Linked DNA regions of Methyloferula stellata AR4. The protein of the gene in region 1 binds, or shares a complex with, the protein of each later gene. Links are inferred from orthologs where the notes say so. Each region holds a gene or a part of one and is shown in the gene's direction. Other genes may lie near its edges. The genes, in order: ccmE and ccmB.

The links.
Region 2: the proteins of ccmE (region 1) and ccmB are in contact, whole or in part, in a solved structure (PDB 8CE8), measured with the Escherichia coli proteins. The link is inferred for Methyloferula stellata AR4 from one-to-one orthologs.

What each region holds. Positions count from the first base shown.
Region 1 is NZ_ARWA01000001.1:3,324,377-3,340,081, reverse strand. Bases 761-3,758 are described here. They hold ccmE (cytochrome c maturation protein CcmE), read left to right. Parts: upstream 761-2,011; coding sequence 2,012-2,506; downstream 2,507-3,758. Other genes in these bases: A3OQ_RS0116435 (heme lyase CcmF/NrfE family subunit), read left to right, coding at 2,517-3,758; ccmI (c-type cytochrome biogenesis protein CcmI), read left to right, coding at 909-2,003; A3OQ_RS0116450 (sensor histidine kinase), read left to right, coding at 761-792. In the rest of the region: more of A3OQ_RS0116450, read left to right, coding at 1-760; more of A3OQ_RS0116435, read left to right, coding at 3,759-4,502; A3OQ_RS0116430 (cytochrome c-type biogenesis protein), read left to right, coding at 4,505-4,966; A3OQ_RS0116425 (Do family serine endopeptidase), read left to right, coding at 5,104-6,645; A3OQ_RS0116420 (response regulator transcription factor), read left to right, coding at 6,739-7,422; A3OQ_RS0116415 (sensor histidine kinase), read left to right, coding at 7,406-8,869; A3OQ_RS0116410 (bifunctional [glutamine synthetase] adenylyltransferase/[glutamine synthetase]-adenylyl-L-tyrosine phosphorylase), read left to right, coding at 8,866-11,832; A3OQ_RS0116405 (hypothetical protein), read left to right, coding at 12,008-12,751; A3OQ_RS22765 (NTP transferase domain-containing protein), read left to right, coding at 12,790-13,506; A3OQ_RS0116395 (interleukin-like EMT inducer domain-containing protein), read right to left, coding at 13,554-15,705. UniProt on the Escherichia coli protein: Heme chaperone required for the biogenesis of c-type cytochromes. Transiently binds heme delivered by CcmC and transfers the heme to apo-cytochromes in a process facilitated by CcmF and CcmH.
Region 2 is NZ_ARWA01000001.1:1,164,312-1,179,956, forward strand. What follows is about bases 8,424-11,361. They hold ccmB (heme exporter protein CcmB), read left to right. Parts: upstream 8,424-9,516; coding sequence 9,517-10,206; downstream 10,207-11,361. Other genes in these bases: acnA (aconitate hydratase AcnA), read right to left, coding at 8,424-8,762; ccmA (heme ABC exporter ATP-binding protein CcmA), read left to right, coding at 8,903-9,520; A3OQ_RS0105735 (heme ABC transporter permease), read left to right, coding at 10,247-11,014; ccmD (heme exporter protein CcmD), read left to right, coding at 11,011-11,166; A3OQ_RS0105745 (DsbE family thiol:disulfide interchange protein), read left to right, coding at 11,163-11,361. Outside these bases: A3OQ_RS0105695 (efflux RND transporter permease subunit), read left to right, coding at 1-3,073; A3OQ_RS0105700 (TetR/AcrR family transcriptional regulator), read left to right, coding at 3,080-3,673; A3OQ_RS24295 (hypothetical protein), read right to left, coding at 3,966-4,436; A3OQ_RS24300 (hypothetical protein), read left to right, coding at 4,924-5,817; more of acnA, read right to left, coding at 6,030-8,423; more of A3OQ_RS0105745, read left to right, coding at 11,362-11,786; A3OQ_RS0105750 (hydantoinase/oxoprolinase family protein), read right to left, coding at 11,780-12,820; A3OQ_RS0105755 (HisA/HisF-related TIM barrel protein), read left to right, coding at 13,037-13,732; fae (formaldehyde-activating enzyme), read right to left, coding at 13,789-14,298; A3OQ_RS0105765 (triphosphoribosyl-dephospho-CoA synthase), read right to left, coding at 14,530-15,390; A3OQ_RS0105770 (RimK family alpha-L-glutamate ligase), read right to left, coding at 15,387-15,645. UniProt on the Escherichia coli protein: Required for the export of heme to the periplasm for the biogenesis of c-type cytochromes.

The sequences.
Region 1 (15,705 bases):
TTGCGGCCTTTGCGGCAATTGCAGGAAGGCGTCGCCGCGATCCGCCGCGGCGAGGCCGAAAAGATCCAGGGTTCGTTTCCTCAGGATCTCGCGCCGCTCGCGAGCGAAATCAATCTCCTGATCGCCGCCAATCGCGAAGTCGTCGAACGTTCGCGCACCCAGGTCGGCAATCTCGCGCATGGCTTGAAGACGCCGCTGAGCGTCATCATCAACGAGGCCGGCGTCGACGACAGCAGCTTCGCCGGCAAGGTGCGCGAACAGGCGATTTTGATGCGCGATCAGATCACCTATTACCTCAACCGGGCGCAACTCGCCGTGCGCGTGGCGATGAGCGGCGATTCGACAGAAGTGGCGCCCGTCGTCGAAGCTTTGGTGCGGACCTTCGAGAAGATCTACCGCGAACGCGACCTTGTCTTCGTCACGCGCATCGCGCCGGGCGTGCGGTTTTTCGGCGAACGTCAGGATCTGGAAGAAATGATCGGCAATCTGGTCGATAATGCCGGTAAATGGGCCGACCACGAAGTTGTGATCGAGGCCTCGCCTGAGCCTGCCGGCAAAGCCACCGAAGGATCGTTCTTTCGCATGTTGATCGACGATGACGGGTCAGGTTTGACGCCGGATCAGCGCGAGGCTGTGTTGCGCCGGGGCCTGCGCCTCGATGAAACCAAGCCCGGCTCGGGCCTGGGTCTGTCCATCGTCGTCGACCTCGTCGGCCTTTACGGCGGGGCGTTGAAGCTCGGTGTTAACCCCTCGGGAGGGCTGCGGGCAGAGCTTCGCTTGCCCGCCGCGTAAAAATGCGGCACGAAGCCCCGCGATCTGTTCGCTTGAAAAGCGCGGCTTTATCTTCGATCTATAGGCCTTGACCCGGGATCGCCTACGACGGCGCCGTGGGCGTCTCAGGAACATTCATGCTCTGGATTATTTTCGCGGTTTTGACGGGCATCGCCATTTTCAGCGTGCTTTGGCCCTTGGCCCGCGCGCCGAAGCGTCAGAGCGATGTCGAACGCGATATTGCTTTCTATGAGGAGCGGCTCGGCGAGATCGATCGGGAGGTCGAGCGCGCCTTGATCGCGCCCGAAGATGCGAAAGCCGTCAAAGCGGAGGCCGCGCGCCGGCTTCTGGTCTCGGCCGATCAAGACAAGGCACCGGCGCAGGCTTCACAAACGCGGATTCGCCTTGCAACCGCGCTGGGTCTGATCCTGGTTCCGGCCGTGGCACTCGGTCTTTATGCCCGCGTCGGGCATCCGGACTGGCCCGATCTGCCCTTGCAGGCGAGGCTCAACTCGGACCCCGCACGGATGGATCTGGCGACGGCGATCGCCAAGGTCGAAGCCCATCTCGCGCAAAATCCGTCGGAGGGGCGCGGATACGAAGTCCTGGCGCCCGCCTATTTGCGGATGGGCCGCGTCGACGATGCCGTGCGGGCCGCCTCGACCGCTCTGCGGCTTCTTGGCGATTCGCCCGAACGGCTCTCGCTTTACGGTGAAACGCTCGTCGCCGCGGCGCAGGGCGTCGTGACGAAGGAAGCGCAAGAGGCCTTCACGAAAGCGGTCGCGAATGGCGCCTTGGCGCCGAAGGCATCGCTTTATCTGGGCCTTGCCGCCGAGCAGGATGGCGATACTCAACGTGCGCTCGCCATATGGCGAAAACTCCTGGCGGACGTGCCCAACGCGCCCTGGACCGAAAGCCTGCGTCAGAAAATCGCCGCGCTTTCGGGTGAAGCCGGACCGCAATCGACGCCGGAGGGCGCGGCCATCGCCGCCATGCCGGAGGGCGATCGCGATGCCGTGATCCGTAGCATGGTCGATAGGCTCGCCGCGCGCCTTGCCCAAAACGGCCAGGATCTCGAAGGTTGGCTTCGCCTTGTTCGTGCCTATAAAGTCCTAAATGAAGCGGATAAGGCGCGCACGGCCCTGGGCGAGGCGCGCCGCAATCTTGGCAATGACCCGGCCGCGACCGCCCGCATCGACGCGCTGGCGCATGAACTCGGCCTCGAAGGATAGATTTCAGCATGACTCGCAAAACGCGGCGGCTCGCCTTGATCGGATCGGCACTTTGCGTGCTGAGCGTCGCCGTCGGACTCGTGCTTTTCGCGTTTAGCGGCAGCATCGTTTTTTACTACGATCCCGCGATGGTGGCGGAGAAGGCCCCGCCGCCCGGCACGCGCCTGCGCATCGGCGGTCTCGTCAAACAGGGTTCATTTGTGCGTGAAGGGGGTCAATCGATCCGCTTCGACATCACCGACACGAAACATGACGTATTGGTCACCTATACGGGGCTTCTGCCGGATCTCTTCCGCGAAGGGCAGGGCGTCGTGGCCGAAGGCGTCATCGGACCTGACGGATTGTTGAAGGCCGATAGCATCCTCGCCAAGCATGACGAGCGCTATGTGCCGCGCGAAGTGGCCGATGCTTTGAAGAAGCAAGGCCTTTGGAAAGAGGGCGAGCCTTTGCCCGAGACACGCGCAGATACGTCCGCCAATCCGGCATCGAGCGTGAAACAATAGAGCGAGAGCAATGATCGTCGAAACCGGACATTACGCCCTCGTTCTTGCCTTGGCGCTGGCGCTCGTCAATGCGATTGTTCCGATCTGGGGCGCGCGCCGCCATGATCCGCAATTGATGGCGGTTGCGCCGTCCGTCGCGGTGATGAGCTTCGTTCTCATCGCCTATGCCTTTTTCGCACTGACCTATGCGCATGTGGTCTCGGACTTCTCGGTTTTGAACGTCGTCGAGAATTCGCATTCGGCTAAGCCGCTCATCTATAAAATCTCCGGCGTCTGGGGCAATCACGAAGGCTCGATGCTGCTTTGGGTCTTGATCCTCGCAATCTTCGGCGCGGCGGTCGCGGGTTTCTCGCGCAATATGCCGGACGACTTGCGCGCCAATGTGCTTGCCGTGCAGTCCTGGATCGGCGCGGCCTTCCTGCTCTTCATCCTGCTGACCTCCAATCCTTTCGCGCGCCTCGCGCAGGCGCCGGCCGAGGGCCAGGATCTCAATCCGCTGCTGCAGGATCCGGGTCTGGCGATCCATCCGCCGCTGCTCTACCTCGGCTATGTCGGCCTCTCGATTACCTTCTCCTTCGCCGCCGCTGCCCTGATCTCGGGCCGCATCGACGCCGCTTGGGCGCGCTATGTGCGGCCTTGGACCCTGATCGCCTGGATCTTCCTCACGCTCGGCATAGCGATGGGCTCCTACTGGGCCTATTACACCCTGGGCTGGGGCGGGTTCTGGTTCTGGGACCCGGTCGAAAATGCCTCGCTGATGCCGTGGCTCGCGGCGACCGCGCTTTTGCATTGCGCCGCCGTCATGGAAAAGCGCGAGGCCTTGCGCGTCTGGACGATCTTTCTCGCGATCCTTGCCTTTTCCCTGTCGCTCATCGGCACATTCCTGGTGCGCTCCGGCGTTTTGACCTCGGTCCATGCCTTCGCCAGCGATCCGCAGCGCGGCGTCTTCATCCTGGTCATTCTGATGGGCTTTATCGGCGGTTCGCTCGCGCTCTTTGCCTTTCGTGCAGGTGAGCTAAAACAGGGTGGAATCTTCGCGCCGGTCTCGCGCGAGGGCGCGCTGGTCTTGAATAATCTGCTTTTGACGGCGGCCTGCGCCACAGTCTTCGTCGGCACGCTTTATCCGCTCGCGCTCGAAGCGCTGACCGGTGAAAAAATCTCGGTCGGCGCACCTTTCTTCAACGCGACTTTTATCCCGCTCTTCCTGCCCTTGTTCCTCGCGATGCCGATCGGGCAAATGCTCGCCTGGAAGCGCGGCGATCTTTTGGGCGCCGCGCAAAGACTGACGGTCGCCGCTGCTTGCGGTGTCGTGGCGGCGCTCGTTTTCGCAGCCTGGCATGGCGCGCCTTGGGTGTCTTATTGCCTCGCGGGTCTCGCGGTCTATGTGATCACCGGCTCTTTCACCGATCTCACGGGCCGGGTTTTCGCCGATGGCCTCTCTGTGTCGGGCGCGTGGCGCCGCGCGACGGGTCTGCCGCGCTCCGCGTGGGGCACGGCTTTCGCGCATGCGGGTCTTGCCGTTACGCTCTTGGGGCTCGCCGCGACGGGATGGGGCGTCGATCGTGTGCTCACGGTGCGGGCCGGCGAGACGATCGCTCTTGGGCCTTATGAAGTAAGCGTGCTTGGTCTGGTGCCGGAGCAAGGGCCGAATTACTCGGCGCTGACCGCGCCTTCGATCATCCGCAAGGGCGGCGTGGCCATCGCCAAGATCGCACCGGCGAGCCGGTTCTACCCGAGCCGGCGGATGAGCCGGGCAGAAGCTGGTATCGCGACTTTGGGCTTCGGCCAGGTTTACATGAGCATTGGCGGCGCTTCACCCGATGGTGCGATCGACGCGCGGCTCTATTGGAAGCCGCTCGTCAGCCTGATCTGGCTCGGCGCCTTGATTATGGGCTTCGGCGGCATGCTGTCTTTGTCCGACCGGCGCTTGCGGATCGGCGTCGCGCGCCGCGCGCGCGTCGCGCCCGTGCCCCCGGGCGTCCAGCCGGCGGAGTGACGATGCGCAAGCGATTCCTCTTTGCTGGTCTGGCAATCGTTGCGATGCAGCCGCTGCCCGCCTTCGCCGTGCGGCCCGACGAGATGCTCAAGGACCCTGCGCTCGAAGCCCGCGCGCGGGCGCTTTCGAGCGAATTGCGCTGCATGGTCTGCCAAAACGAATCGATCGACGAATCGGATGCGCCGCTCGCGCATGATCTGCGGGTGCTCGTGCGCGAGCATTTGCAGGCGGGAGAAAGCGAGGCGGCGATTCGCCAATATCTCGTCGCGCGCTACGGGGATTTTATTCTGCTCAAGCCCCCGTTCAAGGCTGAAACTTTTCTTTTATGGCTGACGCCGCTCTTGGTTCTCGTCTTGGGCGGCGCTGGAATCGCGCTGGTCTCAAGGCGCCGCTCGCAGGCGGTAGCGCCACTGGAGCTCAATGCTGAAGAACAAGCTAGGCTCGCCGATTTGTTGAAAAAATGACTTAATTCAAGCCTTTTGTTGTCTCCTGGCTTACGAAATTTTCATTCCGCCGAAATAGCGACGTAAGCCGACCGCGCCCATGTTAGCGTTGAAAGGGCGTCCTCCCCCGCCTTCCTTTCATTTGGAGATGCATATCTATGACGAGCTCGAAGTCCCCCCGACCTGATGAGCAGAGCGAAGGTTTTTCAAAGATTCGCAAACATGTCCCAAGCCGTGTCGTTCTGTTGAGCGCGGTGGCGGGTGTGGCTTTGACCGGCGCACTGGCGAATAGCTTTATCTTTCCTTATCCTTCTAGTGCGCTTGCCGAGACCGTGACGCCTGCGGCTCAGGGTGCGTCTTTCGCAGATGTCGTCGATCGCGTGCGCGGCGCCGTCGTCTCGGTCAAGGTAAAAGTCACCGAAGACGCCGAGAGCGACGATAGCAAGCCGAATATTCCGCAGCTTTCGCCCGACGATCCGATGGAGAAGTTCTTCAAGCGGTTTGGTCAGCAGGGCGCGCCGGGCCTCCCGCATAAGCCGCATATCCAGCAGGCGCAGGGCTCCGGCTTCATCATTTCTCCCGACGGTTATGTCGTGACGAATAATCACGTCGTCGAGCATGGCAGCGATGTCACGCTTGTGATGGACGACGGCAAGACCACGCTTCCTGCGACAGTTGTCGGCACCGACAAGAAGACCGATCTCGCACTTTTGAAGATCAAGGAAGGCGGCAATTATCCCTTCGTCGATTTCGCATCGGCAGCGCCGCGCGTCGGCGATTGGGTGATCGCGGTCGGCAATCCGTTCGGGCTTGGCGGCACGGTCACGGCCGGTATCGTGTCGGCCCGCGGCCGTGACATCGGCGCTGGACCCTATGACGACTTCCTGCAGATCGATGCGCCGGTCAATCGCGGCAATTCGGGCGGCCCGACCTTCAATGCGGCAGGCCAAGTCGTAGGCGTCAATACGGCGATCTTCTCGCCGTCGGGTGGCAGCGTCGGCATTGGCTTCGCCATTCCGGCCGATACGGTGAAGAGCGTCATTGCCCAGTTGAAAGACAAGGGCACCGTCGCACGCGGCTGGATCGGCGTGCAGATCCAGCCTGTCACGGCTGAGATCGCCGACAGCCTCGGACTGAAATCCCCGAAGGGCGCACTTGTCGCCGAGGCGCAGGCGGATTCGCCCGCGCAAGAGGCCGGCATCAAGTCGGGCGACGTCATCCTCGGCGTCGACGGCGAGAAGGTCGAAGGTCCGCGCGAACTGGCCCGCAAGATCGCGGGACTTGGACCCAATGCCAAGGCGGATCTGACCGTCTGGCACGGCGGCTCCGAGAAGACCGTCTCGGTGAAGCTCGGCAGTCTGCCGCCCGATAAGGAGGCCAAAGCCGACGCCGACATGCAGTCCGAGAAGAGCTCGCTGGCAAGCCTCGGCCTGTCGCTTGCTCCCGCCGCCGCGGTTCCGGGCGCCGGAAAGGAAGGCGTCGTGGTCGCCGAAATCGATCCTGACGGCGTCGCGGCGCAGAAGGGTCTTAAGGTCGGCGATGTCATCGTCGAGGCGGGCGGTCATGCCGTCAGCAAGCCGTCCGACATCACCGCGGTCATTGCCGACGCCAAGAAGGATGGCCACAAGGCCGTCCTGCTCCGGGTGAAGAGCCCCGAAGGCATGCGTTTCGTGGCGATCGGGACGAGCCCCGCCGGCTAGCCCAACCGGTTCGTTCACTATGCACGCCAAAACAGTGGGCCGGGGGATGATCTCCCGGCCTGCTTTTTTTGTGGAAATCGCTATATGACATCCATGCGCATTCTTATCGTTGAAGACGATCTCGAAGCCGCCAATTACCTGGTCAAGGCTTTCAGGGAAATGGGCCATGTCGCCGATCACGTCGCCGACGGGGTCGAGGGCTATGAGCGCGCGCGCGACGAGACCTATGACGTGCTCATCATCGACCGTATGCTGCCGAAGATGGACGGGCTCTCGCTGATCGGCGGGTTGCGGGCGCAAAAAATCACGACGCCGGTCCTGATCCTTTCGGCGCTCGGCCAAGTTGACGACCGGGTGAAGGGACTTCGGGCGGGCGGCGACGACTATCTGCCGAAGCCCTACGCCTTTTCCGAACTGCTGGCGCGGACGGAAGTCCTGGCGCGGCGCAATCAGCCGAGCACGACCGAAGACATGGTCTACCGGGTCGGCGGGCTTGAGCTTGACCGGCTTTCTCATAAATTGACGCGGGCCGGGAAGGAAATCTCCCTCCAGCCGCGCGAATTCCGCCTGCTCGAATATTTGATGAAACACGCCGGACAAGTCGTGACGCGGACAATGCTTTTGGAAAATGTCTGGGATTATCATTTCGATCCGCAGACCAATGTCATCGATGTTCATATTTCACGTTTGCGGTCGAAGATTGATAAAGGTTTCGATCCGCCGCTCCTGCAAACCATCCGCGGCGCGGGATACATGATCCGTGACGCCTCTCGGTAAGCTCTTTCGAACGACCGCCTTCAAGATATCGCTCGCCTATCTCGTCATATTCGCGATCGGCGCGGGGCTCGTGCTGAGCCGGGTCGGCTGGCACGTGAAAGAGCTGATCGACGAGCAGATCAAGCAGACGATCGACACCGACATCACCGGCCTTGCCGAGCAATATGCGCAGGGCGGCATCAGGCAGCTCACGACCGTCATCGAGCGCCGCGTCAAACAGCCGGGTGCCGGGCTTTATCTCGTCACGACCTATGCGGGCGAGCCGATCGCCGGCAATATTGCGAGCCTGCCCGCGGGGGTTCTCTCACAGGCCGGCACTGTCGAGACCAATTATCAGAGGCCGGGCGACGCCGGCGGCTTGCATCGCGCCTTCGCGCGCATCTTCATCCTGCCGGATGGCTTCAGGCTTCTTGTCGGTCATGATATTGAAGAAGAGGAGAGCCTGCGCCAGATTCTGTCGGGTGCGCTGCTCGCCTCGCTCTTCTGGCTGACGATCATCGGCACTTTGGGCGGTCTGCTTGTGGCGCGGCGCGTGCTGACCCGTGTCGATTCGATCAACGCGGGGGCCCGCCGCATCGTCGCAGGCGATCTCTCCGGCCGCCTGCCGGTGACGGGATCGGGCGATGAACTCGACCGGCTGGTTTTGAACCTCAACAGCATGCTCGATCGGATCGGCGAATTGATGGCCGGCTTGAAAGAAGTCTCCGACAATATCGCGCATGATCTGCGCACGCCCTTGACGCGCCTGCGCAACGGCGCCGAGCAGGCCTTGCGCTCTGCTTCGTCCGTGGACGAGAACCGGCTCGCGCTCGAAAAGGTCATCGAGGAATCGGACAATATGATCCGCATCTTCGACGCGCTTTTGATGATCGCCCGCGCCGAGGCGGGCGCCAGTCCCGAAGGGATGGTTTCTTTCGATGCCGCAGCGGTCGTGCATGATGTCGGCGAACTCTATGAGCCGGTCGCGGAAGATCGCGGTGTCACATTGGAGACCGAGGCGGAGCCGGGGCTTTTTATCGAAGGCAGCCGCGAACTGATCGGTCAGGCGCTCGCCAATCTGATCGACAATGCGCTGAAATATGGCACGCCCATCACGGCATCGCGGGACGGCAAATGCACCGTGCCGGAAATTTTCGTCACCGCGCGGCGCAATGACGGCATGATCGAAATCACCGTTGCCGATCGAGGCCCCGGCATTGCGCTTGCCGATCGCACCCGCGTGCTCGACCGTTTCGTGCGGCTTGAAAATTCGCGCTCGCGGCCCGGTTCGGGCCTCGGCCTTTCGCTCGCCGCGGCCGTCGCGCGGCTGCATGGCGGGACCTTGCGTGTCGAGGACAATGCGCCGGGTCTGAGGATCGTAATCGCATTGCCGGCGGTGGCGCATCCCGTGGCGCTTCCCGCGCCCGCGCCCGTGCCGGCCTTGGCTTCGCCCGGGACAGCGGCATGAGTGGCGCGCCGCAGGCGAGCCGGACCCAATCCTCATTGCCTTTGTCGCGGCGGATCTCGACCGCGCCGCAATTAACCGATGCCAAGGCCGCGGAACGCCGTCTCGCGGATTTTCTTGGGAAGCATGGGCATGAGGAGATCGCGCGTCTCGCGGCGGATAAAAATATTCGGGCGCTTCTGCAAGGCATAGCCGATCATTCAGTCTATCTTTGGCGGCTTGCGGCCACCGATCATCGGAGGCTCGCACGGCTTTTGAACGAGGCGCCCGAGGCCAGTCTGCGCGCCTGCCTCACAGGCCTGGAGTCGGCCTGCGCGAGCATCGACCGCGAGCAAGATCTCATGGCGCGGCTGCGTCTGGCCAAGCAGGAGATAGCGTTGCTTGTCGCGCTCGCCGATCTCGGCGGTGCTTGGGATCTCGTCGCGGTGATGGACGCGCTATCGGACGCCGCCGATCTTTTCGTGTCGCTCGCGCTGCGCTTCATGTTGCGTGGAATGTCGGCGAACGGAAAACTACATCTCACCGATCTCGCAGTGCCCGAGGCAGAATGCGGGCTTGTGGTCGTCGCGCTCGGCAAGCTCGGCGCGCGCGAACTCAATTATTCAAGCGACATCGATCTCATGGTCCTGTTCGATCCGGCCTCGGCTGCCGTGCCGGACGGAACCGACCCGGGGCCGCTGTTCGTCCGTCTCACGAAAAATCTCGTGCGGCTTTTGCAGGACCGCACGGGCGACGGCTATGTCGCGCGTGTCGATCTAAGGTTGAGGCCGGATCCCGGCTCGACCGCGATCGCCGTCGGCCTGCCTGCGGCTTTGTTCTATTATGAAATGTACGGCCAGAACTGGGAGCGCGCGGCGCTCATCAAGGCGCGGCCCATCGCCGGTGATCTCGCGCTTGGGCGAAGGTTTTTGCATGAATTGACGCCTTTCATCTGGCGCAAATATTTCGACTATGCGGCGATTGCCGACATTCATGCGATGAAGCGCCAGACCCATGCGGTGCGCGGCCATGCCGAAATCGCGGTCGCCGGCCATGACATCAAACTCGGCCGCGGCGGCATTCGCGAGATCGAGTTTTTCGTCCAGACGCAGCAATTGATCTTCGGCGGCAAAAGACCGGATCTGCGCGGTGCGCGCACGCTCGACATGCTGCAAAGGCTCTTCGAGGACGGCTGGATCACGCGCGAAGCGGCTGATGAGCTCAAAGCCGCCTATATCGCGTTGCGCGGCATCGAACATCGCTTGCAGATGATCGCCGACGAGCAGACGCATCGCTTGCCGCTTGAGAAGGACAAGCTCAAAAAGTTCGCGCGGTTTTGCGGATTTGCGCGCGTCGATCAGTTCAGCCGTGCCTTGACGCGGCATTTCCGCGACGTCGTCTTTCACTACGCGCTTCTCTTCGAACATGCGCCGGATCTCAGCGCCGAATTGGGAAGCCTCGTCTTCACCGGCGTCAGCGACGATCCGGAAACACTCGAAACCTTGGCGCGGCTTGGCTTCAAAAATCCGTCTCTCGCGGTCGAGACCGTGCGCGGCTGGCATTTCGGGCGCCGCGCCGCCGTGCAGACGGCACGGGCGCGCGAAGTGCTCACCGAACTCGTGCCGGACATGATCCAGGCCTTTGCGCAATCGGGTGCGCCCGATGCCGCGCTCGCCGCCTTCGATCAGGCCTTGGCCCATATGCCGGCCGCGATCGAACTTTTTTTGATCCTGAAATCCAATCCCAACCTGCAAGCTCTGTTCAGCGATATTCTGGGCTCGGCGCCTCGCCTCGCAGGCATTATCGAGCAGCGGCCGCATGTGCTCGATGCCGCGCTCGATACGCGGCGGCTCGACATCCCGCTCGACGAAAGATCTTTCGAAGACCGCGCCGCCTTCGCGCTGCGCAGCGCCGCACATATGGAGCAGTTTCTCGATACGGCGCGGGATTTCGCGCAGGAGGAAATGTTCCTCATCAGCCTGCGGCTTCTGGCCCAGCTGATCGATGCGCAGACGGCGGGACGCGCCTTTTCAGCGCTGGCGGCAGCGGTTGTCCAGGCTTCGCTCCGGCAGGTCGAGCATCAGATCGCGGCAGACCATGGGCATGTGCCGGGCGGACGCTGCGTGGTTGTTGCCTTGGGCAAGCTCGGCTCGCGCGAGATGACGGCGACCTCAGATCTCGACTTGATGCTGATTTACGATTTCGATGCGGAGCGTCCCGTCTCGGATGGCGTGCGGCCGTTGCACGCCGGGCAATATTATGCGCGCATCGTGCAGCGGCTCGTGTCGGCCTTGACGGTGCCGACGCGGCGCGGCCGGCTCTATGAAGTCGACATGCGCTTGCGTCCGTCAGGCGGCAAAGGTCCGGTCGCTGTGCAGATGAGCGGCTTTTCCACCTATCAAATGCATGAGGCCGAGACCTGGGAGCATATGGCATTGACGCGGGCCCGCGTCATTGCAGGCGACAAGGCTCTCGCCGCTGAGGTTCAGTCGGCGATCCGGGCCATTATCTGCTCGCCGCGCGGCGAGAGCCTGCGCCGCGACGTCCTGGCCATGCGCAATCTGATCGCACGCGAAAAGGTCGAAACCGGCCCCTGGAACCTCAAGCTGACGGCTGGCGGTCTGTTGGATATCGAATTTCTGGCGCAATATTTATTGCTGCGCCACGCTCATGATGAGCCCAATTTCTATGCGATTTCGACCGCCGAATTGATCGATCAGGCGGCAGGCTTCGGTTTCCTCACCTTCAAGACCGCGCGGGATTTGCTCCAGGCGCATAGCCTCTATACGAATGTGACCCAAATCCTGGGGGTGACTCTCGCAGGGGATACGCCGCCGCCAGCCGCGAGCCTGGCTGTCAAGCGGCGTTTGGCCGGTGCTGCCGATCTGCCGGATTTTGCCCATCTGGTGCGCGAACTCGAAGAGACGCGGGCCCAAACACGCCGCATCTTTACGCGGCTTCTGACAACGGATTGGGCACGACCTTAAGCCGCAAGCGTGCTTAATGTATCTGACACATTTGGCAAATTCCGGACGGTAATCGTCATTCCAGAAAAGACCGATGAGCCGCTATTCGAACCAGAAACGGGCCAAACGGGCCGCGACGACTGCCGCCACGCCTTCCAAAGCCGGCACTTCCAAAACCAGCGCGGGACCGGCTGCCATGACTGACGTCAAGACACGCAAAGAATGGATGAACAGGGCGGTCACGGGGCTTGATCCGGCGCTCTTCACCGAGCATCTGGTCGGCTGGCTTGAGGCGACCGCCTATTTGCGCAGCCGCTCCGAGGCCGCGGCGTCGAAAGACCCGATCGCTGAGCTCGGCGGGGCGATTCCGCTGTTTTCCGCCGCCGATCTGGAAAAGCCGCCAGTGCGCGCCGTGGCGGATGATGCGGTTTTCGCCTTTTGCATCATTGCCGCGCTCGCCGCCGATAAGGCCGCCGTCGAAAAGCTGGAAGCCTCTTTGTCGGCGCGCTTCGGCGAGGCATTTCCCGGCAGCGCGGCGCTTGGCTGCTGTCTTCGCGGATCCGAAACCGGCGATCCGCTCGATACCGCCGTCGGCGCCTTCATCAAGGATATGCTGGAAGCCAAAGCCTTCGATCCGCGAGACATCTGGAATGCCGGCCTGCGGCTTCTCGAAAAGGCGCGTCAATCGAATTTCGTCCAGGAGCTCATCGGCGTGCTGGCCAAATGGCACAGGGATCGCTGGACCCACATCATCACGCAGCAGCTTTTCAACGTGACACGGCCGAGGGCGACGGTGCCGCCGATTGAAGAGGTGCTGAGCGATGACCGGAATGATCAGTGCTTCATCGCGTGCTTGCTGATCGCCGCGACCGGTGCCGTCGATCTCGAATTCGACGAAGCCTATCGCGCGCATTTGCAGGCTCTTGCGCGGCGGGGCTGAAGCCTGATTAACAACCAGATGATGATGGCTGCGTGTCCATGAAAGTCGTGGCACTCCTGACGACAGGGTTGAGATCGTCGATCGGCTCCGATGCCCTCCTGCGCGAGGTCGCGGGCAAGCCGCTTTTGGCGCATGCGCTCGACCGCATGGCGCGTGTCGACAAGCTCGACGCGATCGCCGTCGTCGCGACGGATTCGCCCGCCGATGCGGGGATCGAGCGCTTTTGCAAGGCGCGCGGGATCACCTGCTATCGTGGCAGCGGGGAGGATGGTCTCGGCCGTTTGCTCGCGGCGCTGAAGGCCGAGGCCGCGACCGCGGGCGTCGTGATCGCCGCCGATGCCCCGCTGGTCGATCCGGCGACGATCGATCATGTCGCCAATCTGATCCGCCTGACGGATGGCATGGTCGATTGGATCGGCACGCCGCTCACCAAAAGCTATCCGCTCGGCATGGAGGTCGAAGCCTTCACCGTCGCGGCGCTCGACGATTCGAGTCGCCGCTGCCTCGATCCGGATGAACGGCGCGAAGGCACGACGCATTTGCGCTCGAACTCGCGTCTCTATCGCTTGCTGAGCGTCACGGCGCCGGCCGAGCAGCATCGCCCCGAACTCGATTTCTCGGTGACGCCCGCGAGCATGCCGACCATCGAAGCCGTTATCCGGCATTTCGCCGGGCGCGACGATTATGGGCTGACCGAGATGATCGCCTTCCTCGACGCGCGCTCGAAGGGCGCCAAAGGCACCGCGCGAGTATAGTTTGATCTGGCTGCACCAGAGACCGCTTGCCGGCAGCGGCAATATTTTCACGGGTCGGGCGGCAAGGCATCGAGCGCAGCGAGCGGATCCGTTGCCGTCCAAACAAGGTCGTTTATAGTCTTGACGAGGCGGGGCGCATCTCCGGTCGTTGTCACCCAATCGGTTTCGATGAAATTTGGGACTCGCTGGAAGAACTTTGCGTTTTTCTTCACGCGTGCGAGGAGACGATTATAAGCGTTTACGGTCGGGTAATTGGCGTAATTCAATGTGCTCAATACGGGAAAATGATTGAAGATCAGGCCGACCCTCCCGGCCTGTCTGTTTTTACTTTGATCGCGTTCTGCAGGATCCGGGGAAAAGAAATTGAACCAATCCTGGTCGGAATACCAGTTTTCCCGCATATAGCGCCAGACAAAGGGAACGACGTGACGCAACGACTGCGGTGATCCTTTGTCGCGATCGACAAACATCACCAGCCGTTTGTTGTCCGTTTTCATTTGATCGACAGTGGGCCAATTGAACTGCCCTACATTCAAGTTGACGTCCCATGTCCGGGCACCGGAAGGAGGATTCGCGGAGGTGCTGTCCGGCCAGAAGATCAGGTCGGTGGCATTGCTTGTGGCAAAAGCTGCGACGAATAGGGCGTTGCTGGCGGCATCCGGCAGCGTGTCGCTTTGGCTTTCAAACAGGATTGTCACGATGTCGTTCGAATTGGCATTCAGGAATGTGACGATTTCGGTCAAGGTCGCCGACAACAGCCGCGGCGGCGAGGGCATGCCTGGGGACCCGCAATATCCGTGGCAGAGATAGAGATCGTTCGTCCCTCCGGTGGTGGGCGAATAGACGAATACGTCTAGTGCGAAAGCGCGGACCCCTTGCGCAAGCTGCTCCGTGACGCTGCCTTGTTGCTGTGCGGCTAAACTGTTCCAGCCGTCGGTGACATTGGCCATCGCATTATGCGCGGTCAGAAATGTAAATTCGTTATAGCGTCTGAGTTTCGGCGGTACGTAGACGGGCAGCTGGGCCGGCTGCGCGGGAGTTGCTCCCCAGTCCATATACCAGAGCACCATGATGGCAAACACGACCACTGCGACCGCGACTGCAGGGTTGGCTTCCACATGCGCCGGTGGAAATGGAAACCAGGTGGAAAGCGAAGCCGACCCGTTGACGCGCACCTGCTCCAAGGCCGATCCAGGCGCTAGTCCCTTCACGCCGATCATGACCCAAGAAGAATTCAGGCCTGCCCAAGTACTATTTGGACGAAGCGCGCGGATGAAACCGCTGCCCAGCGTTTCGCAGGCGAGCTTCGCCCGTTCGGTCAAACCGGTCGCGGCATCGCCCATGGTTGCGACCGCCACGATGCGGCCACGCGGCAATTGCTCGATGATCATGGCGAAGGCATCGGCTTGCGCGGAGCTTTGCGCCGGCGTCACATAGCCTTGCTGCAAAAGATTTCCATTGGTTTGATCGATGATCGCGAAGTTGAGTCCGGCGCCGGGAAGCCCTGCGACCGCGGTGCCCTTGACGGTGATCCAACTGGGATTGCTCGACGAGCCGCCGGCTAAGGCCGCGATGTTGAAGCCTCGGCCCGAAAACAACGAGTCGGGGAATAACCAGTATCGTGCACTCGCGGGAGAGTTGTTGGAAAGTGCTTCCGGGACTGAGGTCGATTGCGCGCCTTTCTTGCCGATGATGGCCCAGGAGCCACGATATTGCAGGTTGCGGATCTGGCGGCTGCCGAGACTTTCGCAGGCGCGCTTCGCGCGTTCCGTGAGATTATTCTGGGCTTCGTCGCACACCGCGATGGCAACGATTCTTCCTGTAGGCAAGGCTTCAACCATGGCGGCGAAGGCGTCCGCTTCGGCGGAGGAACCGCAGGTGTCGTAGCTACGCGTGAATGTGGCCTGACCGGTTGTTTCGTCGATCACCACGACATTGAGACCGCGGCTGTTCACCGAAGCAAGGGGCAGTTTGGAAAGGTTGGGCGAGATCGAGATCGATGCGCGATTGCCGACGGAATTGCCGGCGGAATCCACTTGGACCTCCATGAAGAGCCGTGCAAGACGGCTTTGGTCTCTGGCGAACCAGGCTTCAAGCCCGACGGCGCCATCGTTGCGCAGCACCTCGGGGACCGAACCTGGCGCGCAGCCTTTGCGTCCGAGGATGGCCCATGAGCCGTGAAGCGCGAGATTGCGGATG
Region 2 (15,645 bases), 2.2 Mb from region 1 along the record:
TATCGTTCTCGGGATTGGCGGCGCCTTCTCTTATATGAAGCTCGGCCGCGCGGAAGATCCGTCCTTTACGATCAAGATCGCCGTCGTCACGGCCATTTGGCCCGGCGCGACGGCCGAGGAAATGCAGAACCAGGTGGCGGATCCGATCGAGAAGAAGGCGCAGGAGCTGCCCTTTTTCGACAGGGTGCAGACCTATTCGAAACCGTCTTTCACCGCGATGCAGGTCTTTTTCAAGGACACGACGCCGCCGGCACAGATCCCCTATCTCTTCTATCTGTTGCGCAAGAAGCTGGCCGATGCGCAAGGCTCGCTTCCGCAAGGCCTCATCGGCCCGAGCGTCAACGACGAATATGGCGACGTCGATTCCGTCCTCTATACGATATCCGGCAAGGGCACCGATTATGCGCAATTGAAGAAGATCGCGGAGAATATGCGCCAGCGGCTTCTCAAAGTGCCGGATGTCGTGAAGGTGAATATGTATGGCGTCCAGGACCAGAAAATCTTCGTGGATTTCAGTCAGGCCAAGCTCGCCAATCTCAATTTGCAGCCGCAATCGATCTTCGACTCGCTTGCGAAGCAGAATGCGGTCAATGCGTCGGGTGTCGTCGAGACGCAATCCGCCCGCGTGCCTATGCGCATCACCGGCGCCCTCGTCGGCGCGGCGGCCGTGGCCGAGACGCCCGTTGAAGCCAATGGGCGTGTTTTCCGGCTCGGCGACATAGCGAATGTAACGGACGGGTTTGAAGATCCGCCAAGCTTTCTCTTGCGGCAAAGGGGTGAACCTTCGCTTGCGCTCGGCGTCGTCATGGCCAAAGGCGGCAATCTCATCACGCTGGGCGATGCGCTGAAAAGCGCGATGGCGGAGATCACCGCGCAGCTCCCGGTCGGCATCGATATCGAGCAGATCGCCGATCAGCCGAAGGTGGTCCAGACCGCTATCGGCGAATTCACCCGCTCCTTCACCGAGGCCCTTGTCATCGTCCTCGTCGTAAGCTTCCTCTCGCTTGGCTGGCGGACCGGCATCGTGGTCGCGGTTTCCGTGCCTCTCGTGCTCGCCATCGTCTTCATCATCATGAGCGCGATGGGGCTCGATCTGCATCGCATCACACTCGGGGCGTTGATTATCGCGCTCGGGCTGCTCGTCGACGACGCGATCATCGCCGTCGAAATGATGGTCGTCAAAATGGAGCAGGGCGTCGATCGCCTGAAGGCTGCGACTTTCGCCTGGGACTCGACCGCTTTCCCCATGCTGACCGGCACGCTTGTGACGGCGGCGGGCTTCCTCCCCGTCGGCTTCGCGGCCTCCTCGACCGGGGAATATGCCGGCGGCATTTTCTGGGTCGTGATGATCGCGCTTCTCGCTTCCTGGATCGTCGCGGTCGTCTTCACGCCTTATCTCGGCGTGAAGCTTCTTCCCGATTTCGCAAAGCACGGGCATCGCGATCCGGACGCCATCTATGACACGCGGATGTATCGCGGGCTGCGCTCATTGGTGCGCTGGTGCATCAAACAACGCATGATCGTCGTCGCGGCGACTGGCGGGATTTTCGCGCTCGCGGTCGTGGGCTTTGGCCATGTCCAGCAGCAGTTTTTCCCTTTGTCGGAACGGCCCGAGCTCTTCCTGCAATTACGTCTGCCGGAAGGCACGGCGATTGGCACAACCCTCGGCATCACGAAAGAGGCCGAAAAGCTCATAGCCGACGATCCCGATATCGAAACTTACACGGCCTATGTCGGTCAGGGCTCGCCACGTTTCTGGCTGGGGCTGAACCCGCAGCTTCCCGATGAATCTTATGCGGAGATCGTCATCGTCGCCCGCGATATAGAGGCGCGTGAACGTCTCAAGACGAAACTCGAAGCCGCAGCGGCTGCGGGCGCGCTCAATGCGGCACGCGTGCGCGTCGATCGTTTCAACTTCGGGCCGCCTGTCGGTTTCCCGGTGCAGTTTCGCGTCATCGGCCCAGATCCGAACACCGTCCGCGGTGTTGCCTATCAAGTGCGCGACGTCATGCGCGCCAATCCGAAGGTGGTCGAGCCGCAGCTCGATTGGAACGAACAAGAACCATCGGTGCGCCTGGTGCTCGATCAGGATCGTGCGCGCGCGCTTGGTCTCAATCCGCAAGACGTCGCCAACACGCTTCAGATGCTGTTATCGGGCGTCACCGTGACCACGGTCCGCGAGGGCATCGAGAAGGTCGATGTGGTGGCGCGGGCGATCAAGTCGGAACGTGCCGATCTCGGCCATATAGGCGATCTCGCGATCACCTCACGCAATGGTGTTCCGGTTCCGCTCGCGCAGGTGGCGAAGATCGTCTACGGCCACGAGGAGCCGATTCTCTGGCGCCGCAGCCGCGATATGGCGATTACCGTGCGCTCCGATGTCGTCGACGGCGTCCAAGCGCCCGATGTTACAAATGAAATCTGGCCGGCCCTGGTGAAGATCCGCGCCGAGCTTGCGCCCGGCTATAGAATCGAGATCGGCGGCGCTATAGAGGAGTCCGCCAAGGCCAATGCGTCGCTCTTCGCTGTCTTTCCCTATATGCTCGTTGCCATGCTGACGATTCTAATGCTGCAATTGCAAAGCTTTCCGCGCTTGGCCCTGGTGTTTCTCACGGCACCTTTGGGGCTGATCGGCGCATCGCTCGGGCTCAATCTCGCGCATCGGCCCTTCGGTTTCGTGGCGCTGCTCGGTCTCATCGCGCTCGCCGGCATGATCATGCGCAATACGGTGATTTTGGTCGATCAGATCGAGGACGACGTGAAGCGCGGACTGCCGCGCGGCGAGGCGATCGTCGAGGCGACGGTCAGACGCGCGCGGCCCGTCGTGCTGACGGCATTGGCGGCCATCCTCGCCATGATTCCTCTGTCGCATTCGGCCTTCTGGGGTCCCATGGCGACGGTGATCATGGGCGGGCTCTTCGTCGCGACATTCCTGACGCTGCTCTTCCTGCCGGCGCTCTATTCGTTGTGGTTTCGCAAGAGCCTCGGTTCTCAGCCGGCAGCGCAGGACACCGAACCCTCACATCGAACCGGCGAGGCCATTCCCGGCCTCCCGGCCCTTTCCATGAAATAAGGTCCCATGAACGTCGCCGCCGAAGCCAAAGAGAAAGATACGCGCCAGCGCATCGTCGAGACAGCCGAACGCCTTTTCCGGCAGCTCGGCTTTCAAAAGACGACCGTCGCCGATATTGCGCGCGAGCTTGGCATGTCGTCGGCCAATGTCTATCGCTTCTTCGGCGCCAAATCCGAGATCAACGAAGCGGTCTGCCGGCTCTTGATGGGCGAGGTCGAGCAGGCCGCCGAAGAGATCGCGGCCGAAAAGACCAGTGCGTCCGACCGGTTGCGCAAGCTTGTCCACACCGTCAACCAGATGAGCGGGGAACGCTATATCGGCGATCGCAAGCTGCATGAAATGGTCGCCGTCGCATTGAGCGACAATTGGCCGATCATTGTCGGCCATATAGAACATATGGGCGCGATCTACGGCAAGATCATCGCTGACGGCGTCGCAAAGGGCGAGTTCGAACCCTGCGATATCGAGACGGCGGCCAAACTCGTCCATACCGCGACAATCCGCTACTGCCATCCGCGCCTGATGGTCGAATGCGCGGATGTGCCTTCGCCGAGCCTTGATGAGATGGTCGATTTTTGCCTGAGAGCTCTGGCCAAATAATACTCCTCCGGACGTCATGGCCGGGCTTGACCCGGCCATCCAAGCGCTGAAGGCGGTATTAAAGCTTCGCGCCGAACCCGCGCAGTTCAAAGACCGCTATTCATCTCTTGGCGGCAAGCATGGCGAGCGGATCGCTCTGGTCAATGACGAGCCTTTGGCTCGCCGCCTTCGGCGGTCGCGAAGCGATCATTGACAAAAGCGCATCCGTCTCGCCGAAAATCTCCGCCATCGGATGAATGGCGAAATCCGATATGCCGCCACCGGACGCGCAGGCATAGCAGCGACGCTCTGCCTATTGGACGAATGCGCTTGCTTCCAGCGTCCAGATCCATTGCCGCGGCGGCGCCTTGCAATCGCCGATCGGTTTGTTGTCGGAACAGGCGCCACGTACCGGCTCGGACTCAAGACTGTAGAAAAACCGTTCTGCGTCTTTCGCAAATCCCTTGACGGTGCTGTACGGCCCGTCAGCATCCTGCTCCGGCAAGTGCTTCCAACCCGCGAGGCTGTTCTCGATCTTGTCCTGAGCGGCGACGAAACCGATCGTCAAGCCACGCGCCTTGCCGGATAGGAGGCAGGCGCTCCCATGCAGCCCATCGGGAAGTTTCGGTGCAGCGACCTTCGTCTTAAGCGGCAGGCCGATGGCGGCGCTGACAGCCTTGGCAAGTGCCGCGCATTCGTCCTGCGCAATGGGCTTGACCTCGGCGTCCGCTGCGAAGGCCGGGATCGATGCCAGACAAATAAGAAGAACCAGGGCTTTTGACATGCGACGCCCCTTCACGTGCCTCCGGAAAATGCCGCGACCCGCTGACCTGAATTTAGCGCGGCGCACCGGTCTGCCCAGCTTTTCCGGCAGTAAGGTGAACAGCGGTCTATCCGAATTGCTTAAGATGAACGCCGGCGGCTGACAACGCGGCGCTGTTTCACCATTGATCGCGGTGTTCAAAGACCGCCATTCATCTTTTGGCAGTGAGCATGGCGAGCGGATCGCTTTGGTCAATGACGACCCATCGTAGATGGGTCGCCGCCGAAGGCGGTCTGAGATCATTGACAAAAGCGCATCCGCCTCGCTGAAACTGCCCGCCATCGGATGAATGGCGAAAACTGACGTGTGGTTAGCGGGCAACTTCACAGGTTGAACCAGGGCGTTAGCTCGAATAACTCCCGGTGCCTACTAAGCCCATGGTCGGTCACGCCTTGAAGCGACATTCAGTATACTATCGGCAAAGACGAGAGGCAGGATAGCCCATTTCATGACGGACGAACCAGAGCAACGGTTTGAATCGGACATCTCATTTCGCTGCCCAAGTTGCGGTGAGCGGATTAGAACCTCGATCGAGGTGCCAGAGCCAGATTGGAGTAATGCTGAAAGTTCCTCTGATCTTGTATCCAATGATGTAAGTGAAATAAGCTGCACCGAATGCGGAGCAAGTTTTGAAGCAGATGTTTTTTACTCAGGATCTTCCTGCGAAGTAACTTTTCGTGATTACCCGAATGTTTTGGTGGCGGCTGATATACCATTCTTTACGCCAGATCCGGACTACTACGTAAGCTGGTTTGCAGAACCCGCGCCTCCAGAACCTTACCTAAATTTTTTGAATGCATTCTTCGATATTGGCAATGTCTTACATAAACATGGAAATTTGGAAAGCGGCGGCGCCCTTATCAATCGAATGGTTTTCGCCCAATACCTTTCGGCCTTCGAAGCCTATCTTGCGGATACATTGGTCCAAAGAGTCACAAAGGATATCAAACTTGTGCGAGAAATTCTGACATATGACCGAAATCTAAAAGACCAAAAATTCTCGCTTAAGGAAATTTTAGAAGATCACGACATCGTCATGAAAGCAGTTAGAAAATATCTTCGAGAGACCGTTGTATATCACCGCATTGAGTTAGTTTCCGCGCTATACAAGATGGCTTTCGGAGTTAAATTGCTGGATGGGAAAGCTTCTGCCGACAAACTTGCGTTAGCGATAAGATATCGTCACGATTGTGTACACAGAAACGGTGTCGATATTGATGGCAATTCGCTTACTGTTTTTACGGTGAATTATATCGCCGAGCTGTCGAAGTTGCTGCGTGCTATTGTTGATGATATCGAAAACCAGCTTGATCCAACCGAGCGGACGGGGTTCCTATTTTAGGAAATTCTCGGATCGCAAGTAGTACTGTGCAGAGCCGATCAAAAGATGAATTAAGCAACAATCGCCACGCGGCGATCTCGTCCGTGCACGAGGCCTCGGTAGGTGCCAATCCCTCCCTCGTTCGGAGAGGGTGGCCGCGTTAGCGGCCGGGTGGGGTTACCCCATCCGGCATGCTTTGCATGACACCTTTCCCTTGCAGGGGAAGGATTCGCTCATGCCACCGCCAACTGCCGCAGCACGTAAGGCAGAATGCCGCCATTCTTGAAATATTCGAGTTCGTCCTCGGTCGCGATGCGGCAGAGCAGCGGCACGGTCTTCACGCCGCCGTCGGCATATTTGATTTCCGCCTCCATCATCTGACGTGGCTTCAGGCCCTCGCCAAGACCATGGATCGTGACGATCTCGTCGCCCTTGAGGCCGAGCGACGCCCAGGTCGTGCCGGCCTCGAAGGTGAGCGGCAGTACGCCCATGCCGACGAGGTTAGAACGGTGGATGCGCTCGAAGCTCTCGGCGATGACGGCGCGCACGCCCAGGAGCTTGGTACCTTTCGCGGCCCAGTCGCGCGACGAGCCATTGCCATATTCGGCACCGGCGAAGATGACGAGCGGCACCCCTTCCTCTTTGTATTTCATGGCCGCATCGTAGATCGGCATTTCGGTGCCGTCCGGCCAATGTTTGGTCATCCCGCCTTCCGGCACCGTGCCGTCCGGCTTTTTCTCGCGGATGAAATTCTTGATGCGGATATTCGCGAAAGTGCCGCGCATCATGATCTCATGATTGCCGCGCCGCGTGCCATATTGGTTGAAGTCCTTGGCCGAGACCTGCCGCTCTTCGAGGAAGGTTCCGGCGGGTGAGCCGGCCTTGATCGAGCCTGCGGGCGAAATATGGTCGGTGGTGATTTTGTCGCCGAAGAGCGCGAGAATGCGAGCCCCTTCGATCTCTTTGACGGGGTCCGGCGTCATCGTCATGCCGTCGAAATAGGGCGGGTTCTGCACATAGGTCGAGCCCATGTCCCACTTATAGGTTTCGCCCGATGGCGCCTTCACCTTGCGCCAATGCGCATCGCCCTCGAAGACATCGGCATAGCGTGACTTGAAGACCTTGCGCGTCACGAAATCCTCGATGAAGGCATCGATCTCCTCGCCCGAGGGCCAGATCTCCTTGAGATAGATGGGCTCGCCCTTCTTATTATGGCCGATCGGCTCCTCGTCGAGATTGCGCGTCACCGTGCCGGCAATGGCATGCGCAACGACCAGCGGCGGGGAGGCCAGATAATTCGCCTGCACGTCGGGGCTGACGCGGCCTTCGAAATTGCGGTTGCCCGAGAGCACAGCCGCGGCGACGATGCCGTTCTCGTTGATGGTCTTCGAAATCTCAGGCGGCAAAGGTCCGGAATTGCCGATGCAGGTCGTGCAGCCGAAACCGACAAGATTGAAGCCGAGCTTGTCCAAATCCTTCTGCAGGCCGGAGGCCGTCAAATATTCGGCGACCACCTGGCTGCCCGGCGCGAGCGAGGTTTTGACCCAAGGCTTCGTCGTGAGGCCTTTCGCCAAAGCATTCCGCGCGAGAAGGCCCGCGCCGATCAGCACATTCGGGTTCGACGTATTGGTGCAAGACGTGATCGCTGCGATCACCACATCGCCATGGCCGAGATCGAAATTCTTGTCGTCGACGGGATAGCGCGTCTCGGCATCGGCGCTCTTCTTGTAATCGGATTCGAGCGCGGCCTTGAAGCCTTCGGCGACACCGCCGAGTGCGACGCGGCCTTCGGGACGCTTCGGACCCGCCATGGACGGCATGACCTCGGCGAGATCGAGATCGAGCGTCTCGGTGAAGACGGGATCGGGCGAGATCTTGGTGCGATAGAGCCCTTGCGCCTTGGCATAGGCCTCGACCAGCGCGATGCGCGGATTGGAGCGCGCGGTCATGGTGAGATAGGAGATCGTCTCGCCATCGACCGGGAAGAAGCCGCAGGTCGCGCCATATTCCGGCGCCATATTGGCGATGGTCGCGCGATCGGCGAGCGAGAGCGCATTCAGGCCCGGCCCGTAGAATTCGACGAATTTGCCGACGACGCCCTTCTTGCGCAGCATTTGCGTGACGGTGAGCACAAGATCCGTCGCGGTCACGCCGGGGTTGAGCGCGCCGGTCAATTTGAAGCCGATGACCTCCGGCAAAAGCATGGAGAGCGGCTGGCCGAGCATGCAGGCTTCGGCCTCGATGCCGCCAACGCCCCAGCCGAGCACGGAGAGCCCGTTCACCATGGTCGTGTGCGAATCGGTGCCGACGAGCGAATCGGGATAGGCGACCTCGATCGTTTCCTTCTTACCGCCCTTGCCTGTGACTTTTTCCTTCTTCGTCCAGACGGTCTGCGCGAGATATTCAAGATTGACCTGATGGCAGATGCCGGTCCCGGGCGGCACGACACGGAAATTATTGAACGAGTCCTGCCCCCATTTCAGGAAGCGGTAGCGCTCGCCATTGCGCTGATATTCGAGATCGACATTGGTCTTGAAGGCTTTGTTGGTGCCGAAAGCATCGACGATCACGGAATGATCGATGACGAGATCGACCGGCACGAGCGGATTGATCTTTTGCGGATCGCCGCCGAGCTTGGTCATCGCATCGCGCATGGCGGCCAGATCGACGACGGCCGGAACGCCGGTGAAATCCTGCATCAGGACCCGCGTCGGACGGAAGGCGATTTCGCGCTCGTCCTTGCCCTTGTTCTGCAGCCATTGTGCGACGGAGAGAATATCCTCCTTTGTCACCGAGCGGCCGTCCTCGAACCGCAGCAGGTTTTCGAGCAGGATCTTCATCGAAAAGGGCAGGTTCGCAATGCCTGGGAGACCGTTCTTTTCCGCCGTCTTGAGCGAGTAATAATGATAGGTCTTGTCGCCCACATTGAGCTTTTTCAGGCATTTGAAACTGTCGAGCGACGCCATGGAATCCACTTCCGAAACCGAGCTGAAAAGATGTCCGGCTTATAGATAATTTCTAAATCGCGAGCTACAGGTCGAAAGGCGAAGTTTTTTTGACCCCGCCCCAAGTGTTTTTGAGGGTCAAGAGTTTCTGAGGGTTTTGCATGCGCCTTGCGGCGACGGATCTGACGCTCGAACGCGGCGCCCGCCTGATTTTCTCCCATTTGAGCTTTTCTCTCGAGAGCGGCGAAGCCCTGGCTGTCACCGGGGCCAATGGAGCGGGAAAATCCTCGCTTTTGCGCGCTTTGGCGGGGCTTTTGAGCCCGGTGTCCGGCACAATCGAGCTTTCGCCGCGATCCGACATGCCGCGCGCCGAGGCCAGCCATTATCTCGGCCATGCGGACGCCCTGAAAGGCGTGCTGACGCTCAGAGAAAACCTGGTCTTCTGGTCGGCCATGCTCGCAACAGTGCCGGGCACAATGGCGGTGGAGGCGGTTTTGGCGCGCTTTGGCCTTAAAGCCGTCGCCGACCTGCCCGCAGCCTATCTTTCGGCTGGCCAAAGGCGCCGCGGGGCGCTGGCAAGACTGTTGCTCGCGCCGCGGCCGATCTGGCTGCTCGACGAACCGCTGACCGCGCTCGATCTGGCATCCCAGAACCTGCTGCGCGAGGTCATGCAGGACCATTTGGCGGGCGGCGGTCTCATCATAGCTGCCACCCATGCGACGCTTGGCCTAGCCGCGCGGGAGCTTAATATGGACGGCAAGATGGATGGCGAGCCATGAGTGCCACGCAGCGCGGCTCTTCGCCGCTCAAGGCGCTTTTCGCGCGCGAATGGCGGATCGGCCGGAGAGTCGGCGGCACCGGCAGCATGGGTGTCGTGTTTTTTCTGATCCTCGTCTCGATCATTCCCTTCGCGGTCGGGCCCGATCTCGTCCTGCTCGCCCGCATCGGCCCGGCGCTTTTATGGATCGCGGCTCTGCTCGCGACGCTGCTTGGCCTAGATCGGCTGTTCCAGGGCGATGACGACGATGGCTCGCTCGACCTTCTCTTGATGAGCGAGATACCGCTCGAGGCCATCGTTCTCGTCAAATGCCTCGTGCATTGGCTTTTGACCGGCGTGCCGCTTGTCGTGGCGACGCCGGTCTTTGCCGTGATGCTCGGCCTCGAACCGCAAGCGATTTTCGGTGTCACGATCTCGCTTTTGGCCGGGACGCCGGCGTTGACTTTGATCGGCGCGATCGGGGCGGCTTTGACCGTCGGATTCGGCCGCGGCGGGCTTTTGCTCGCGATCTTGATTTTGCCGCTTTGCGTGCCTGTTTTGATCTTCGGCGTCTCGGCGGCGCAGGCGGCTTCCGGCGGCACCGTGCCTTTCATGACGCCCTTCGCGATCCTCCTGGCGCTGAGCCTCGGGGCCTTGGCGGCGGCGCCCTTCGCAGCCGCTCTGGCGCTGCGGCAGGCCCGGATTTAGCCACCGGCTTTAATTTGCCTTTCACATGTGAGGCTCCTAGATGATGGCCATGCTGAACCTCGCCAATCCGAGCAATTTTCTGCGCCTCGCCTCCTGGCTCGTGCCGGTTTTCGCCGGTATCACGCTATTTTTGTTCGGCATCGGCCTCTATCTTTCCTTCCTCGCCCCGCCGGACTATCAGCAAGGCGAGACCGTCAAGATCATGTATCTGCATGTGCCGGCGGCTTGGCTTTCCATGTTCATCTATGCGGTCATGTGTTCGGCAGCGCTCGGCACGCTCGTCTGGCGCCATCCGCTCGCCGATGCCGCGCAAAAGGCGGCAGCCCCGCTTGGCGCCGGATTCACCTTCATTTGCCTCGCGACCGGCTCGCTCTGGGGCAAGCCCATGTGGGGCACATGGTGGGTCTGGGATGCGCGGCTGACCTCGGTGCTGGTTTTATTTCTGATCTATCTCGGCCTTGTTGCGCTCTGGCAGGCGATCGAAGATCCTGGCCGTGCCGCGCGCGCGGCCGCCGTGCTGACGCTTGTCGGCGCGGTCAATATTCCGATCATCAAATTCTCGGTCGATTGGTGGAACACATTGCATCAGTCGGCCTCCGTCTTCCGGCTCGGCGGTCCGACGATCGCGCCAAGCCTGCTCTGGCCTTTGATCGTGATGGCCCTTGCCTTCACCTTTCTATTTTTGACTTTGCATATGATGGCGATCCGCAACGAGATCTATCGCCGCCGCCTGCGGCGTCTGTCGATCCTCGCGGCCCATGCCGGCGACAGGGATCTCTCGGGTGCCGCGATGGAGCCGGCCCGATGAGCGATCCGCATCTTGGCTTCATCGTCGCCGCTTATGGTCTGGGCTTTGTCGTGATCGCCGGAATGGTGGCCGCGATCCTTTACGATCAAAAGATTTTGAAGCGGGCACTGGCCAAATTGCCGGGACGCGGCGAAGGCGGACCCGAGGAATGACAGCGCAGGACGCAGATCCCGCCGTCGCAGAAACGCCGAAGCCGCAACGGCGCCTCTGGCTCATCTTTCTGCCGCTTCTGGTTTTTCTGGCGTTGGCCGGGCTCTTCCTACTGCGCCTCTATGGCGGAGACGCATCGCGCTTGCCCTCTGCGCTGATCGGCAAGGAAGTGCCGGCTTTTAATCTGCCAGCCGTTGCGGGACTTGAAAATAGAGCGGGCCTCACCGACGCGGATCTGCGTCAAGGTCATGTCACTTTGGTGAATGTCTTTGCCTCATGGTGCGTGCCTTGCCATCAAGAACATGAGCTTTTGATGCAGCTCTCGAATGATCCGGCATTGGCCGATCTCGGCGTGAAGATCGTCGGCATCGCCTATAAGGACGAACCCGAAAACATCAGGCGTTTTCTCGGCCAGGCTGGCGATCCCTACAGCCGGATCGGCGCCGACCGTTCGGGACGCACCGCGATCGATTGGGGCGTCTATGGCGTGCCGGAAAGCTTTGTCGTCAAAGGCGACGGCAAGATCGCGTATAAATTCATCGGGCCGATGAGCGCTGACGCCATACGCAGCGTGCTTCTGCCGGAAATCGCCAAGGCGGCTGCACCGGCTTCCGCTCAGTGAGCCGCGAGGCTTGCGACAAGAAAAGCAATTGCCGAAGCCGGCGCGCAATCGCAGGCCTTGGCGCGCACTTCGGGCAAGGCCTCTATCAGATCGGAAAAATCGATGAAGCGCCGATTGAGCCGTTCGGCTAGGCGCTTCACGACGAAGCGCCCGGCACCGGCTCCGACGACGGGCGCTTCCGCGCTGATCTCGCCACGCGACAGGATGAGATGCGCGGCATCGGTCAGATCGCGCAATTGCACTTCGGCGAAATAGCGCGCGAGCTGCTGCCATGTCGCGAGATCGGCTTCGGGCCCATCATAGCCCAGCATGCGGGCGAGCCGGGCCATCGAGGCCTCGACCGTCTTTTCGCGCCCATCGGCGGTCTCCATGACATCGGCATCTTCCGGCAGTTCGCCCAGCAGGCGATAGACATCGCAAGTCGCTGCGAACCATTCGTTCATCAAAGGCACCCAGCGCCCGCCGAAGGGCACCAGCTTGAGGCCGGAGGACATCAAATAGCTGCGTACGACTCCGGCATAGACGAGTTCGCCATTGGCGAGGCGCGAAGCATCCGAATAGCCCGCCGTTTTGACTTTGCCGCCGATGACCGGAATAAGATCGGTGGTCGTCGAGCCCATATCCACGAAAAGCGCATTTTGATGGTGGAGCCCGGCGAAAGACGCGCTCGCATGCCAATTGGCGGAAGCGATTTTTGTGGCATGGGCGGCAACCGCCTGCGGTTCGACGAAGCCTTCGGGGCCGGCATAGAAGAGCACCCGCGCGGGCGCCAATTCCTGCGCCGCGAGCGCTGCGACACCATTGACGCCTTCTTCCCGCGAGGCAAAGGCGTCGCAAAGTTCGGCGGTCATGGTCGCGGCATTGAGATCGGCCGATCCGACAAGCGGCTTTGCCTCGGCAAAGGACCGATGCAATTCGTCGAGCCCAAGCCAGAGCGGGCAGGCAACTTGCACGGCCTTGACGATGCGGCCGTCTTCCCAGCGCGAGGCTTTCAAATGCGCGCCGCCTATATCCCAACCGATGATGCTTTGCATATGTGTCTCTTGCGTGCGAACCAGATGGGCTCTTGATGCTGAAGTCTTTTCCTTGTCCTTCGAGACGCGCTCCCAAAGGAGCGCTCCTCAGGATGAGGGAAAAGATGCAATCTTCCCAAAACCCTCACCCTGAGGAGCGCGCAAAGCGCGCGTCTCGAAGGGCGAGGGCGGCAGAAACGTCCTTCAGCAGCCTTGCTTATGATGCAGAGGTTTTCGGTGGAAGTCATTCCCGTCATCGATCTCAAGGGCAAGCAGGTGGTGCGCGCCAAAATGGGGGAGCGGCAGTTTTACGCGCCGCTCGTAACACCGCTCGCCGCGACCAGCGCGCCGCGCGACGTGATCCAGGGCTTTTTGTCGGAGCATCCATTCGAGACGATCTATGCCGCGGATCTCGATGCGATCGAAGGACAAGCTTCGCATGAGGTTACTCTTGCCGAATTACAGGCGCTCTTTCCTCATCTGACTTTTTGGGTCGATGCCGGCGTCAGAACTCTATCCGAAGCGCAGATATGGCTCGCGCAAAATAAGGCTCATCTCGTGATCGGAAGCGAATCATTCGAGGACGCAGCCGCGTTCGAAATGCTTCGCGACGATCCGCGCATCATCCTTTCGCTCGATTTTCGTGGCGAGACATTTCTCGGGCCGCGCGCGCTTCTCGACGACGAGAGGCTTTGGCCGCAGCGCCTGATCGTCATGACTCTCTCGCGTGTCGGCAGTGATGCGGGGCCGGATATCGAACGGCTTCAATCCGTCCTCAAAAGAGCAGGGTCACGCAAAATTTATGCGGCTGGCGGTCTGCGCGGCAAAGGCGATCTCGGGCTTTTGCAGGCGGCCGGAGCCGCGGGCGTTCTTGTCGCATCCGCTTTGCATGATGGGCGGCTTGGCAGCGCAGATTTGGTGCAGGCAACTTAAAATGAAAAGGGGAGCCCGAAAGCTCCCCTGACATTGACCAACCTGCGGACCGAATCTTAGTTCGGGGCGAAGGGGTGCTTGGCCGTGTCGCGCTGCGCGACGACTTCGGTCGCCTTCGGCTCGCCCTTGACGGCGCGGGCGATGGCTTCCTTGGTGGCGCGATAGTTGAAGTCCTGGATCTTCTGATCGTCGGCTGCTTCCCAATGGATGAACACGCCGACGCAGATGAAGATATCATCAGCTTCGGCGACCGGAATGATGCCTTCTGCGACGCTGTCCGCGACAGCCTTGCCGACGGCATGCTGAGCCGGTCCGAACATCTGAACGGCCTGCTTGGCGCCCTTGATGGTGACCTTGTTGAACAGGATCGTGTTCGGCTTGCAGAGCAGGTTCGGGGCGACGACGGCGAGGAGCGTCGTGAAGCCGTCCTTGTTGTTGACCAGCGCGTTGGCGAACGCCGATTCGGCCGCGCTGCCGCGCGGTCCCATGATGAGATCGATGTGAGCGATTTCATTGCCGTCGCCGACAAGCGACTCGCCGACCAAAAGCTTATTAATCACGGCCATTTACAAACTCCTCAGAAAGGGGACTTTTCGATGAGCTGCCGAAGCATTCGACAGACATAAATTCATAGAACGCAATTGAACCCCTGCGTCCAAACACGCTCTATCAGCTTTTTTAATCGCATTTTCAACCGCGAAGCCGGGGAGGCCCGCCTGATAATGCTCTATCCTTGCTGTCAGCGCCCTTGCTTGGGCCGGTTGGCCAGATAGCCACGGATCGCTCCGCGGCGCCACTCAACCATTTATGCGAGGCCGGAGCAAGATGCTGGATAGCCGATCGGCGAAGAGAGTGCCAACGGTCAGATCGGCGCTCGTGCCAGGGTTGCGACCATGTGCCTTGAGGCGCGTGTCGAAAGCCATGAGATCGTCGAAAGACTCCTCAGGCTTCGGCCGTGCTTCGAATCGCGCAAAGGCGTCAAAGGCTTCCATTCGAACGGCCTCAGCGGCCTCCAGGCCGAATTTGCGGGTGATATGCGTATCGGGAAATTTCGCCAGGAAAGCGAGATAGGTTGTAACGGTAGTCCAGGGCGCGCTCCATCCACGGTCTCTGGCGCTTTTGAGGGCAGCAAGCCCTGTCATGAAAACATCTTCAAAATTCGACGCATATTGGTAAGCGATGCGGTCGCGCGGAGCGGCCTCGGCCATAGCCTCGCGCAAAGTCACGGTTGCCGGCTGATGGACATCATGCCGCGCGGTCTCGCCAAGGCCGCCCGGCGAAGCACGGGCGATTGCTTGAAACGTGTCTTCGGCATCGGCGCGGCTAAGCCTGCCTAAAATTTCAGCCAAGCCGCCATGCAGATCAGGTATGCCACGCTCCGCCGCCGCCGCGAGAGGCGCGCATAAAAGCAGAATGCCGAGATTTGTATTCATTCCAACGGTGGCGAAACTCGCTTCCACCGCGCCGCGGATACGCTGGCCGACGGTATGACCCCGCCGCGTCAGCGATGGCGCCGCTGCCGCGGCGCTCGCCAGAAAATGCTCCGCCGTCATGCCGTGGCCTTCGGCGAAGACATGAACATTGCCGGGTTTCAAGGCCAGGATTTCATCGCGGCAGGAGGCGATAAAAGCCTCGGCGATGTCGGCCTCAAGGCTCATCGCGCGGTTCTGGCGAGATCGAGATCGAGCCGTGTCAGAAGATCGCCCGCGAGCCGGTCGGCGATCGAAAATCCGGTGATGCTTTGCAAGCCGCGCCAGCCGGGCATGCTGTTGACTTCGAGAACGGTCAGACGTCCGTCGCGCTCGCATAAAAGATCGACGCCGGCGAAATCGGCGCCGATGGCTTTTGCCGAGCGCAGCGACAAATCGCGCATTTCATCGGTGATTTCGATCGGCTCGGGTTTGGCGCCGAGT